Regions from separate parts of the Nonomuraea sp. NPDC005501 genome, predicted to be linked through region 2. Evidence: predicted binding sites of a transcription regulator. Region 2 holds the regulator's gene; the other holds the start of a gene.

Region 1 (6,909 bases), on a different contig from region 2:
GTGGGTCCTGCGTCACGGCTGGCCCTGGAGGGTGAACAGGGACTGGATGGCGACGGCGGCCGCGCCGCGGGCCCACTGCTCGAACGGGCGGGGCCGCAGGACGAGCCGGCACTCGGCGGCGGCGCCGAACGCCTGGCCGGTGAAGCCCCGCCGGATCTGCTCCTCGAACAGGTCGTAGGCCGCCAGCCCCTGCACGTCGCCGGTCACGATGATCCGCTCGGGGCCGACGAGGTTGGCCATGGCGGCCACGGCCAGGCCGATGGCGTGCCCGGCGCGGGCGAACACCTCGCGCGCCGCGGGGTCGCCGGCGTGGGCCAGCTCGATCGCGCCGTCGACGGTGAGCGCGGCGTCGCCGGTCGCGGATCTGACGGCCGCCAGGATGGGCGCGGTCCCGGCGATGGCTTCGACGCAGCCCCGCCCGCCGCAGTGGCACGCGGGCTCGTCACCGCCGACCGGCACGTGGCCGATCTCACCCGCGACGCCGTGCGACCCGGCCACCACGCGGTCGTTGACCACCAGTCCGCACCCTATGCCGGCCCCCACCGTGACCAGCGCGAACGACGACGCCCCGAGGCCCTCGCCGAACCACTGCTCGGCCACGGTGAGCGACTTGACGTCGTTCTCGACGGTCACTGTCAGGCCGGTGGCCTCGGCGGCCATCCGGGCCAGCGGCACCTGGCGCCAGGTGAGGAACGGCGAGTAGCGCACCACGCCGTGGGCCTTGTCGACGTCGCCGGACACGGCCAGGCCGAGCCTGTGGCACCGCTCCCGGTAGGCGGGGCGGACGTCGAGCAGCTCGGACACCAGCGCGGCGATCTCGGCCACCACCTCCTCGGCGGACGCCGTGCGCAGGGGCCGGCGGGCCGACTCCATGACCTGGGCGCGCAGGTCGGTGACCACGCCGATGAGCTCGTCGTCGGTGATCTTCACCCCGGCGAAGAACTGCCGGTCGGGCCTGATGGCCAGCGGGCTCGCCGGCCGCCCCGCGCCGGGGCCGGGCCGCTCGGTCGCCTGGAGCTCCTCCAGGTAGCCCGCCTCGATGAACGGGCGGGCCGCCTTGGTGACCGCGGCGGACGACAGGCCGGTCCGCCGGGCGATCTCCACACGGGACACCGGCCCCTGCGTGAGGACCATGGTGAACACGGTGGCCGACGCTGGGGTGGTGAGCGGTGCGAGCATGAGCCAAATTAACTTCGTTAGGAAAGGAATTGTCAAGCCGGCGGCATCCGCCTCCAAGCCGCCTGGCGGGGGCCCTAGGACTCGGCGGCCGAACGGGTGTCACGGTGCGGCCGCGGGCGGGTGTCAGCCCAGCGAGCGCAGGCCGCGGAGGGTGATCTCGGTGGCGACCAGGGCCGCGTCCAGCGCCTGGTCCATGGACTCGCCCCGCTCGACGCTGGCCATGACCGCCAGCTTGGCCGCGCCCGCGAACGCGCCCACCGCCGCGGCGGCCTCCACCGGGCTCAGCCGCCCGCGGTAGGACTCGTGGAGCGCCCGCGCCAGCCGGAGCTGGCTGGTGTAGAGCAGGTGGAGGGCGCGCGCCTGGAGGGCCGGGACCGTCATCATGAGCCGGATCCGCAGCGGCATCTCCTCCACGGCGTAGTTCTCGTCCCCGGCGGCGTGGGCCAGCGCGTCCCGCGCGATCCGCGTCAGCAGGTCAGGCAGCGGCTCGTCCGGCGCCCGGTCCCGCACGAGCGCGGCCGTGCGCTCCATGCGGCTCTCCATGTCATGGAAGATCACGTCCTCCTTGCTCGCGAAGTAGCTGAAGAACGTGCGCGTCGACACGTCGGCCTCCGCCGCGATCTCCGCGAGCGTGGTCTCCTCGTAGCCCTTCTCGGCGAACAGCCGGAGCGCGGCCTCGATCAGCGCCCGGCGCGTGCGCTGCTTCTTGCGCTCCCGGATTCCCGCCATGGCGGAACTGTACTGCACGCATTTTAGTTTTTCATCCGTTGAAAGTTTGCATTCGCTGATGTTTTGTGGAAGGTGACCCGGAAGGAGACCACAGATGTCCGAGCTGACCATGTCCACCGACCGCGAACGCCCCTTCGACCCTCCCGACCGCCTCACCGAGCTGGGCGGGGAGGCGCCTCTCCACCGGCTGACGTTCGCCGACGGCCACGAGGGCTGGCTGGCCACGGGCTACACCGCTGTGCGCGCCGTCCTCGCCGACCCCCGCTTCAGCAACCGGCCCGAGCACATCCACCCCACCATCCCGGCCCGCGCGGCCGTCGCCAAGGAACTGCGGGAGAAGGCCTTCGTGCCGCCCGGGTTCTTCCTGCGCATGGACGCGCCCGAGCACACCCGCTACCGCAAGCTGCTCACCGGCCAGTTCACCGTCCGCCGGATGAAGCAGCTCGAACCCCGCATCGAGGAGATCACCCACGCCCGCCTCGACGCCATGGAGGCCGCGGGCAAGCCCGCCGACCTGGTCGAGCAGTTCGCCCTGCCCATCCCGTCGCTGGTGATCTGCGAGCTGCTCGGCGTGCCGTACGAGGATAGGGAGCGCTTCCAGCGCGACTCGAAGGCGCTGCTCGCCCTGGAGAGCGGGGCGGCGGAGGTCATGGACGCCATGACCAGCATGACCTCCTACCTCGGCGAGCTCATCCGGCGCAGGCGCGCCGAGCCGCGCGACGACCTGATCAGCGGCCTCGCCCAGGGCGGGGAGCTGGCCGACGACGAGCTGACCGGCGTCGCGTTCCTGCTGCTCGTGGCGGGGCACGAGACGACCGCCAACATGCTCGGGCTCGGCACGTACGCGCTGCTGCGCAACCCGGACCAGCTCGCCGCCATGCGCGACGACCCCTCCGTGGTGGACAACGGCGTCGAGGAGCTGCTGCGCTACCTCACGATCATCCACATCGGCCCGATCCGCACCGCGCTGGAGGACGTCGAGGTCGAGGGCGTCGCCATCGCGAAGGGCCAGTCGGTCGCCCTGTCCCTGCCGGTCGCCAACCGCGACTCCGCCCGCTTCCCCGGCGGGGATACGCTCGACGTGACTCGGCCCGCCGGCGGCCACCTGACCTTCGGGCACGGCATCCACCAGTGCCTCGGGCAGCAGCTCGCCCGGATCGAGATGCGCATCGGCTACCGGGCGCTGCTGCGCCGCTTCCCCGGGCTGCGCCTGGCCGTGCCGCCGGAGGAGGTGCCGATGCGGACGGACATGAGCATCTACGGGGTGCACCGCCTCCCCGTCACGTGGTAGGGAGATCATCATGGAGATCAAGGCAGACACGACCGTGTGCATCGGGGCGGGCATGTGCGCGCTCACGGTGCCCCAGGTCTTCGACCAGAGCGACGAGGACGGCACGGTGGTCCTCCTGGAGACGGCGCCCCCCGAGGAGCTGGAGGAGGCGGTCAGGCGCGCGGTGACCCTGTGCCCGTCGGGAGCGCTGTCGGTCACCCCCTGACGCCGCGCGAGGGGTGCGTCGAGAGTCCCTATCCGACATGCCGATCGAACCTGTGTTCTGAAACGGGTTGACACCGAGCGTGATCGAAATTATGTTCGACGTAGTGGCGTGAGGCTCGCGGCTCACGTCGAAGGACCTGGTCGCGGGCCACGCTTCCCCCAAGCGGGACCCGCGGTCAGGCTCCACGGGCGAAGGGCGTGTCCTCGTCGTCGGCGGAGACGAGTCGGGGCACGTCCTGGCCGGACGGGGAGAGGGGAAGCTTCTCGTCCGGCCCGCCCGGCGGAATTGTCGGTGGCGCCTGCGATTCTGGCTTCACCGGTGGTGACGCCGGCAGCCGCCCACGACCCCAAGGAGGCGTGCACATGGCACCACGGTCAAGAGACCCGCAGGGTCCCAGGCTGTCGCCCGCCGTTCGGGCGCACCTGACGGATTCCCGTTCCTGCCTGGCGGAGGCGACGGTCGCGCGCACCCCGGCATCCCGATATGTGGCAGCACACCTGGCGGCGCTCCGAGCGGCCGCCGCGATCCTGGCCGCCCGGCCCCGGCCGATGGAGGGCCGCAGGCGCCGCCTGCGCAGCGCGTGGGAGCTGCTGCCCGAGGCGGAGCCCGAGCTCGCCGAGTGGGCCGCCTACTTCGAGGTGAGCGCCGCCAAGCGCGCCGCCGCCGAGGCGGGCATGGTCCGCGGCGTCTCCGCGGCCGACGCCGACGAGCTGCTGTCCGAGGCCGACACCTTTGTGACGCGAGTGGAGGAGATCCTGGGGGTCCCTACCCAACCCCAGTTGCCCGTCGACGTTCCTTTGGCCGGGTGACCCGCCGCCGCACCCCACCACCCCAGGGCCCGACCCTCTTCTAGCGCCCCTTTCGACCGGACGCGCGCAGCATCCCGGTCAGACGGCGAGCCCTCGCGGCACGCGTCGCCTCGCCCGGTCACCTCCGGGGGCCCCTCACGCGCGGCGGACGATTCCTGCCCACGCCCGCGTCGGAGTCGGCGTCCAGCTTGCCGGAGCGCTGCGAACGAGAAGCGTCACGGCGGGTCCCCCTCGCCCGAGCCGGCACACGGCCCCCGCACCGCCCCCCTCGAAGCGCAGCGGCCCCACCCGCACGCGGCCTCCCGGTGCCCGCCCACAAGCGCCTGCGGCCCCACCCGCCCGCCCCGAAGCGCACCCGCCCGCACGCGCATGCCGGAAGCCCAAGCAGCCCGCACGCGGCCTCCCCGCTCACGCGGCCTCCCCAGCGCACGCCTGAGCGCGCGGCCCTGTCCAGTGCACGCCCGGAACTGCCCGCGGCCCCGAAGCGCAGGCGGCCCGCGAAGCGCAGGCGGCCCCGAAGCGCACGCAGCCGTACGTCAGAACTGGGGCCGGACACGCCTGAGGGGCGCGCAGTGCGGTGCGCGCCCCTCAGGTGAGAACATCGCCCCCGGAACGGGAGCCGACCGAGCGGGAGCCGGTGGGGCCAGGTGCCGGTGGGGCCGGGCCCGGGTCCGGCGGGGTCAGAACGACTCGACCGCCCGGCGCGCCTCCGCGTCGAGGACACCCCAGCTGATGAGCTCCTCCGTCAGCTCGCTGGGCGACTTGTCATAGATCACGGCCAGGGAGCGCAGATCCTCCTGGCGGATCGACAGCACCTTGCCGTTGTAGTCGCCACGCTGGCTCTGGATGGTGGCGGCGTAGCGGGCGAGCGCTCCGGCCTTCTCCTTGGGCAGCGTGGCCAGCCGCTCCAGGTCGATCACAAGCTTCGGGGTCGGCCCGAGCGGGCTGGGCGCGGCACCGCCCGGCAGGAGCTCGGAGACGGGCACCCCGTAGAAGTCGGCAAGCTCGGCAAGCTTCTGCACCGTGACCGCGCGGTCGCCACGCTCGTACGAGCCCACGACCACGGCCTTCCACCTGCCACGCGACTTCTCCTCGACCCCGTGCAGGGACAGACCCTGCTGGGTGCGGATGGCGCGCAGTCGTGCACCCAGCGACTTCGCGTACTCAGACGGCATCGTGTGGCCCCCCGGCTCTCGTATGTATCGCTATCAGTAGATTGTGCTCCCTCGCGGTGAACGCCGAAGCCACCGGGGGTCTGGTGCCGAATACGGCACCATCGGTAGCCATGGCCTTGGGTTTACCCCCAAAACGCCGCGAGGTGTGGTTACGCACAGTGACGGTAAAGGGGAGGACGCCTAAGGTCAAGCTGATTGGAAAAAAGATGCCGAATCCGATCCGGGAGGCTACGCCACATTAGCCCCAGTTGTCCCGGCAATAACGGTACTTCGTCACGATTTGTCGAGTACGAGATTTCCGTTTCACGGCTGCCGAGTGAGGATCATCACAGGGCACGTGGCCGCCCGGACAATCTTGACGGAGGTGTCACCGAGGAAGACGCGGCGCAGCGGCCCACCCGTGCTCGACGCGCACAGGAGCAGCTCCCCGCTCACCCAGGACGCGGTGGCGAGCGCCTGGCCCACGTTCCGCCCCTCCAGCACCTCGACCTCCACCTCCAGCCGCCGCCGGTGCCCCCGGGCCGCCGCCTTGAGGTCGGCCGCCGTCTGGTCGCGCAGCCGTTCGAGCATCCGCTCCTCGACCTCGACCCGCCTGCCGCTGCTGACGACCAGCGTCACCAGCCGCAGCGGCACCTCCAGGGCGGCCGCCGCCTGGGCGGCCGAGACGACCGCCGCGTCGGCGGACGGGCCGCGCCGGTAGGCGACCGTGATGCGCTCGAAGGCGCCCGGCGGCTCGTCCGCGAAGCCGCGCGGGGCCAGCAGCACCGGCACCGAGGAGGAGTGCAGCAGCTGGTCGGCGGTGCTGCCGATCTCGATGCGGCCCTTGCCGCCGCCCGGCGCCGAGCCGATCACGACGACGTCCGCCCCGCGCCTGCGGGCCAGCTCCACCAGCCCGCGCCCGCTGCCCTTGTGCATGTGGATCACGTAGTCGGCGTCGTCGCCCACGATCTGCCGGGCCTGGGTGAGCGTGCTCTCGGCCTGCTCCTCCAGGTAGGCGCGCCAGGCGGTCTCCTCCGCCCGCGCCGGTCCGGGCGTGGTCCAGGCCGGCGGCTGCACGGTCGCCACCGTGAGGCGCCCCCCGGCCTGCTTGGCCAGGAGCGCGGCCAGCACGATCCCGTCGCGGCCCCTCGGCTCGGGAATGGCTCCGGCGAGAATGTTGTCGAACCGCATCAGACCACCTCGGCGTTCAGCCGCGACTTGCGGAAGCCGTACAGGAAGTATCCGGCCAGGCCAGCCAGCATCCACAGCCCGAACGCGATCCACGTGACGCCCGCGAGCCCGGCCATCACGATGGCACAGAAGATCGCTCCGAGCACCGGCGTGACCGGGAAGAGCGGCGTGCGGAAGCTGCGGGGCAGCTCGGGGCTGCGGTAGCGGAGGACGAGGACGCCCACGTTCACGATGAGGAACGCGAACAGCGTGCCGATGCTGGTGGCCTCCGCGAGCTGCCCGAGCGGGACGAACCCGGCGAGCACCGAGATGAACGCCGCGACGATCAGCGTGTTGGCGACCGGCACCTGG
Region 2 (6,909 bases):
GCCATCCGGATGTCCGGGTCGTCGGTCATGCCGGCCGGCTCGAACCGCATGTTGACGAACTTGCTCATGTACGTCTCGAGCGGCACCCCGTACTGCAGCCCTATCGAGATCGCCACCGAGAAGGCGTCCATGACGCCCGCCAGCGTCGAGCCCTGCTTGGACATCTTGAGGAAGACCTCGCCCAGCCCGTCGTCCGGGTAGCTGGAGGCGGTCATGTAGCCCTTGGCGCCGCCGACCGTGAAGCGGGTCGTCGTGCTCGGGCGCTGGTTCGGCATCCGCCGCCGGGTCGGGCGGTTGACCTCGATGACCTTGACCTCGGGCTCGGCCTTGGCCTCCTCCTTGGTCTCGGCCTTCTTGGCCTCGTCCTTCTTGCCGCCGGCCGACAGCGGCTGACCGACCTTGCAGTTGTCGCGGTAGACGGCCAGCGCCTTCAGGCCGAGCTTCCAGCCCTCCAGGTAGACCTGCTCGATGTCGTCGATCGTGGCCGACTCGGGCAGGTTGACGGTCTTGGAGATGGCGCCCGACAGGAACGGCTGGGCGGCGGCCATCATGCGCACGTGGCCCATCGGCGCGATCGCCCGCTCGCCCATCGCGCAGTCGAACACCTCGTAGTGCTCATGGCGCAGCCCCGGCGCGTCGACGACGTGGCCGTGCTCGGCGATGTACTCGACGATGGCCTCGATCTGCTCCTGCTGGTAGCCGAGCTGCCTGAGGGCGCGCGGGATCGTCTGGTTGACGATCTGCATGGAGCCGCCGCCGACCAGCTTCTTGAACTTGACCAGCGCCAGGTCCGGCTCGATGCCGGTGGTGTCGCAGTCCATCATCAGGCCGATGGTGCCGGTCGGGGCCAGCAGCGACGCCTGGGCGTTGCGGTAGCCGTTCTTCTCGCCCAGCTTGAGGCACTCCGACCACTGGCGCGACGCCTCGGCGTGGATCTTGGCGTCCATGGAGCCGACGGTGCGCAGGTTGTCGTTGGCGGCGGCGTGCTTGCGCATGACGCGCTTGTGCGGTTCCGCGTTGCGGGCGTAGCCGTCGTACGCGCCGACCGCGCCGGCCAGCTCGGCGCTGCGCCGGTACGACGTGCCGGTCATCAGCGAGGTGATGGCGCCGGCGACGGCACGGCCGCCGTCGGAGTCGTAGGCGTGGCCGGTGGCCATGAGCAGCGCGCCCAGGTTGGCGTAGCCGATGCCGAGCTGGCGGTAGGCGCGGGTCGTCTCGCCGATCTTCTCGGTCGGGAAGTCGGCGAACGTGATCGACACGTCCATCGCGGTGATGATCAGCTCGGTCAGCTTGACGAAGCTCGGGACGTCGAAGGTGTTGTCGTCGTTCAGGAACTTCAGCAGGTTGATGCTGGCCAGGTTGCAGGAGGAGTTGTCCAGGTGGACGTACTCGCTGCACGGGTTGCTGGCGGTGATGCGGCCGGTCTCGGGGGTGGTGTGCCAGTCGTTGATCGTGTCGTCGTACTGGACTCCGGGGTCGGCGCACTCCCAGGCGGCCTTGGCCATCTTGCGGAACAGGTCGCGCGCGTCGATCGTCTCGATGACCTCGCCGGTGAGGCGGGCGCGCAGGCCGAACTCGCCGCCCTTCTCCACCGCCCGCATGAACTCGTCGGAGACGCGGACGGAGTTGTTGGCGTTCTGGTACTGGACCGAGACGATGTCCTTGCCGCCGAGGTCCATGTCGAACCCGGCGTCGCGGAGCGCGCGGACCTTGTCCTCCTCGCGCGCCTTGGTCTCGATGAACTCCTCGATGTCGGGGTGGTCCACGTCGAGGACGACCATCTTGGCGGCCCGGCGGGTGGCGCCGCCGGACTTGATGGTGCCCGCGCTGGCGTCGGCGCCGCGCATGAACGACACCGGGCCGCTGGCCGTTCCGCCGCTCGACAGCAGCTCCTTGGAGGAGCGGATGCGCGACAGGTTGACGCCCGAGCCGGAGCCGCCCTTGAAGATCACACCCTCTTCCTTGTACCACTCGAGGATCGACTCCATCTGGTCGTCCACCGAGAGGATGAAACAGGCACTGACCTGCTGCGGCGACTGGGTGCCCACGTTGAACCAGACCGGCGAGTTGAAGGCGAAGATCTGGTGGACCAGCGCGTACTTCAGCTCGTGGTCGAAGATCTCGGCGTCCTCGTCGTCGGCGAAGTAGCCGTGCTCGATCGCGGTGCGGGTGTAGACGCCCACCACGCGGTCCACGAGCTGCTTCAGGCTCCACTCGCGCTGCGGCGTGCCGACGGCGCCGCGGAAGTACTTGGTGGTCACGATGTTGGCCGCGTTGACCGACCAGAACTCGGGGAACTCGACGCCCCGCTGCTCGAAGTTGATCGAGCCGTCCCGCCAGTTGGTCATGACGACGTCGCGGCGCTCCCACGCGATCTCGTCATACGGATGCACGCCCGGCTTGGTGAAGATCCGCTTCATCTTCAGGCCCTTGCGGGGACGCTTGCCTCCGCGCGCGACTGAACCGCTTGCCGTCTCCGTCATGACTCCCCCTTCTCCGCCTTCAACTGTTCGATCTCGGCCTCGAAGTCCGCCAAGGTCTCGAAACCGCGATATACCGATGCGAACCGCAGGTAGGCCACCTCGTCCAGCTCCCGCAGCGGGCCCAGGATCGCCAGGCCCACCTCGTTCGAGGGGATCTCCGCCGCTCCCCTCGCCCGGATGGCCTCCTCGACCCGTTGCCCGAGCTGGGCCAGGGAGTCCTCGCTGACCGGCCTGCCCTGGCAGGCCCGCCGCACGCCCGCGACCACCTTGTCCCGCGAGAACGGCTCCGTCACGCCGCTGCGCTTGCTCACCATGAGGAGTACGGTCTCCTGGGTGGTGAACCGGCGGCCGCACTCGGGACAGGTGCGGCGACGCCGGATCGCGCCGCCGTCATCCGTCGAGCGGCTGTCGATGACCCTCGTGTCAGGATGGCGACAGAACGGACAATGCACGCGTTTCGCCTCCTGCCCCGCGGCCACCCCACCCGGCCCTCGCCGCCGCGCGAACGCCCCTGCCCAGGCTGACCAGGGAACGCTCACGCCCGCACCATGGCATGCCATGGTGCGGTCACGAAAACACAAGGTGTGGTGAACTACATCGGTGTAAGTACTAGATGTTGTGGTCCAACCGTAGAAGCGCGCGACCATGAACGCAAGTTGAGCCACAGGCGTCCCAGGGAAGCCGCTGATCAGCACGGCATGTTCCCGCCCGCCCGGCGTGTCGGCCCCTTCTGGCTACGTAGGCCCCGCTGAACTGCCCTGTAAGCGGAAAGAACACCATCCACACAGGTTCAAAACCTATGCCGCATCTCAGACCCCCGAGACCGTGCCCTTCGCCCCGGCTCCGCCCCCTGTGGAGCCGGACCGACTCGCCGAACCGCCACCGCCTCGTAGCGGGCGCTGCGTGCGGTGACGGCGAGGTGCGGCCGCCCTGCGGCGTTACCTGACCAAGCTGATTCTGCCGCGTGACGCGCCCATCAAGGATGGCGGCCGGAACCACCGCCGTGCAGTCACCGCCCATCGTCCTCGGCGGAAGGTCGGCGCGCGGCCACGCGAGGACGGGCCCCCTCGACGAGCGAGAGCAGCGAAGGACTCCACGGTGACCGGGTCAGGGGTCGCCTGCGCGAGTCAGCTTCGCGCGATCAACCGTACGCACCTCTGCGCGGGAAGGAGCACGCCGCCATCAAGCCTGGACGGCCGTCGAAGCGTGCACGGCCGTCGAAGCGACGGACGTAGCGGCATTCGCTGTCGTAGCGGCATTCGCTGTCGTGGCGGCGTGGGTGGCCGTGGCGGCGTGGGCGGGCGTGGCGGCGTGGGCGGCCGTTCTGGTGCCGAGCCAGAAGCCGCACAGCGACAACAGCGCCGCCACCGCGACCATGATCGCGGCCCGTCCGCGACGGGTGAGCCGCACCGGCGCCGCCCGCCGCCCGCGCTTCCCGGGCACGGGCCCCGTCCGCATGGGCCCCTTCCGAACGGCGCCCCTCCTCCGGACAGACCCCATCCGAACAGACCCCTTCCGCACGGCCCTTCGCCCGAGCGCTCCCCGTCGCCTCTCACCAGCCCCGGAGCCGAGCCCCGCCTCTCGGCCCTCCCCGAACCCTCGCCCCTGATCGCCCCTTCGCGCCTGGCCGGCCCCTCGTTTCTGGCCGGATCCTCGCCCCCGGCCCGCTGCGGCCGCCTCACTGCGGCCACCCTGAACGACAGAGCCGATCCGCGCCACCGGCACAGACCCGCCGCCCCGGCCGCCCGCCCCTGCCGACCGGTTCGCCGGAAACGAGCCGCCTCCCCGTGCCCGCCGGCCTTCCGGGACGGTTGTGCCTCCCCCGCCCGGCCCGCCGCCCCTCCTTCCGGGTCGCCCAGCCGGGAGGCCGAGGCCCTCGGCCTCTGCTCTGGGGGGTGGTACGAGCCACAGCTGGGGTCTTCCTCCCGCGGCGAAGGCGCGACCGGCCCCGCGGGCCGCCGTCGCGTCGGCGCCCGGCGACGCACCACCACTACGCGAGACGTCCTCCCGCATCTGAACCCCACCCCTCGAAGTGACCCCTGCGGTCCACCCGGCCGCGCGGGCTCGGTCGCCGCGCCCGGCCCTACCATCCAGTACGCCCAGAACGCCCGAAGCGCTCAGCCGATCCGCCTCACAGCACGCGACCCGCCGTCACGACGGGCCGGCGCCCATCTCCACACACCCGCGACCGCCTTCCCCTGAAGCACGGCTCGGTCCCATCTCCACGCACCGCGACACCCTCCCCCTTGAGCACGGCTCGGTCCCATCTCCACGCACCGCGACCGCCTCCCCCTGGGGTACGGCTCGGCCCCTGCCCGTGGGTGACGCCGAGCTCCGCACGATGACCAACGAGCGTGGCGTGTCGGCTCCGGCCGTCCTGCAGCCGTCCTGCAGCTGCCCTGCCGTCGTTCTGCGTCCGGCCACTCTCGCCACCTGACCACCACCACCTCGGCCCCGCCTGGATGGTGAATTGTCGCGCAAACCGAGGCGTTCGCGAATACTGAACGCTTTGTCCTCCCCCACAGTCCGCCCGCCCCCAACACCGTCGTTCTTGATCGCCTTTGTACGGCCCTCGGCGACCCGCTGCCGTCCGGCGTCTTCGCTGGTCATGTCCGTGACCGCGGTGACGCGCACGATTGACCTCCCCGCCGTCCGGGTCCGAGAAAAAGACCCAATAAAGATCAGCAAATCGAACACGGTGTCGATCGAACTCCCGTACGATGTTGTACACCACGCCACTGATAATTTCGAGGACGACTCGAACAATTGTTTGAAGATGATCTTCAACAGCGATACGGTCGCTGTGTGCGACATGGAGACCACGGACCGGGAGGGCAGGCCGGAGCGGCAGGCCACCCGGCGACGAGGAGGAGAGCATGAGCGAGCGAGATGACGCAAACGGGGTCACAGACCTCGCGGTGCGCCGGCGCGACTCCCTGGGCCTGACGCCCAGGCAGCGCAAGATTCTCGAAGTGATTCGCGATTCGGTGCAACAGCGCGGATATCCGCCGTCCATGCGTGAGATCGGCGAGGCCGTCCAGCTGACGAGCACGTCGAGCGTGTCGCACCAGTTGACGGCGTTGCAGCGCAAGGGCTATCTGCGGCGTGACCCGCACCGGCCGCGCGCCCTCGAAGTCCGCCTGCCGGGCGAGCCGGCACTGTGGGTCGACCCCGACGCCTCCTCCGAGGAGCCCACGGTGAGCAGGCCCACGGCCGCCTATGTGCCGCTGGTCGGCCGGATCGCCGCCGGTGGGCCGATCCTCGCCGAGGAGAGCGTCGAAGACGTCTTCGCGCTGCCCAAGCAACTCGTCGGCGAGGGCACCCTGTTCCTCCTCCAGGTCGCCGGTGACTCCATGATCGAAGCCGCCATCGCCGACGGCGACTGGGTGGTCGTGCGTCAGCAGCCCGTCGCCGAGAGCGGCGACATCGTGGCCGCCATGATCGACGGCGAGGCCACGGTCAAGACCTTCAAGCGCAAGGACGGCCACGTCTGGCTGGTCCCCCACAACCCCAACTACGACCCGATCCCCGGCGACGAGGCCAGCGTCCTGGGCAAGGTCGTGGCGGTCCTCCGCCGCCTCTGACCCACCCCACCACCGCCGACGGCTCCCCGGGAGCACCCCGGGGAGCCGCGACCAGCACCGGCAGCCTTCGTTCCTCGCCCTCGGCGTTGAGCTCGTCGAGCCCGGCATCGAGCCCTGCCCCGGTCGCGGCACTCCACTCGCGCCCTGCCTCGGTCACGGCGTTCGAGTCGAGCTCTGCCCCGGTCACGGCAGCCCACTCGTGCCCTTGCCCCAATCGCGATGTTCGAGTTCGAGCCCTGCCCCGGTAGCGGCGGTCGAGTCGAGCCGGCGGCCAGGGCGGCGGACCAGGTGACGGCCTCCGCACCCACCGGCTGAACGCAGTAGTGGCCGGGAGATGCTGGAAGCCCTGAGGAAGTGGCCGGGGCTGCAAGGCCGGTCAACGGTGCTCGCTCAGCGCCGTGCGCTCGCGCCACCGAGTGTCAGCGGGACGTAGCCGATACGGACTCACCCGGTTGCCGCGCCCCCGGCAGGGCGGTGAAACGTCGGGTCGAGATGGCGACGAGGAGTCCGAGGGCGGCGTAAGCTCCGCCGAGCAGGCTGGCGGCCGGCCATCCCGCGGCGCTGTAGGCCCACGTGGTGGTGATCGCGCCGAGCGCGGAGCCGAGGGAGTAGAAGGCCATGTAGGCGCCGATGACGCTGCTGCTCTGGTCGGGGCGGGCGGCGGTGAGCAGGTGCTGGCTGCTGACGTGAACGGCTTGCACGGCGAAGTCCAGAAGGATGACGCCGACGATCAACAGCCACAGCGATGACCCCGCTTGACCGATCAGCAGCCACGCGGCTGTGAGCAGGGCCAGCGACCAGCAGGTGACCGAGGGCGCCAGTCCACGGTCGGCCCATCGGCC

The links. Region 2 encodes LexA, which represses DNA repair genes until DNA is damaged. Its sites were predicted from a motif close to TCGAACANNTGTTCGA; they were not measured.
Region 1: the regulator LexA is predicted to act here: its motif matches at 3,488-3,503, upstream of ABZS51_RS28480 (SAV_6107 family HEPN domain-containing protein).

Annotation. Positions count from the first base shown of each region.
Region 1 covers NZ_JBEXDT010000068.1:681-7,589, forward strand. Annotated here, with positions in the region: gene ABZS51_RS28460 (ROK family transcriptional regulator) at 13-1,179, opposite strand; gene ABZS51_RS28465 (helix-turn-helix domain-containing protein) at 1,303-1,908, opposite strand; gene ABZS51_RS28470 (cytochrome P450) at 2,003-3,199, shown strand; gene ABZS51_RS28475 (ferredoxin) at 3,210-3,404, shown strand; gene ABZS51_RS28480 (SAV_6107 family HEPN domain-containing protein) at 3,767-4,213, shown strand; gene ABZS51_RS28485 (transcriptional regulator) at 4,894-5,388, opposite strand; gene ABZS51_RS28490 (universal stress protein) at 5,692-6,558, opposite strand; gene ABZS51_RS28495 (amino acid permease) at 6,558-6,909, opposite strand, start outside.
Region 2 covers NZ_JBEXDT010000095.1:11,205-18,113, reverse strand. Annotated here, with positions in the region: gene ABZS51_RS34290 (vitamin B12-dependent ribonucleotide reductase) at 1-2,483, opposite strand, end outside; gene nrdR (transcriptional regulator NrdR) at 2,480-2,935, opposite strand; gene ABZS51_RS34280 (hypothetical protein) at 3,666-3,941, opposite strand; gene lexA (transcriptional repressor LexA) at 5,360-6,067, shown strand; gene ABZS51_RS34270 (MFS transporter) at 6,487-6,909, opposite strand, start outside.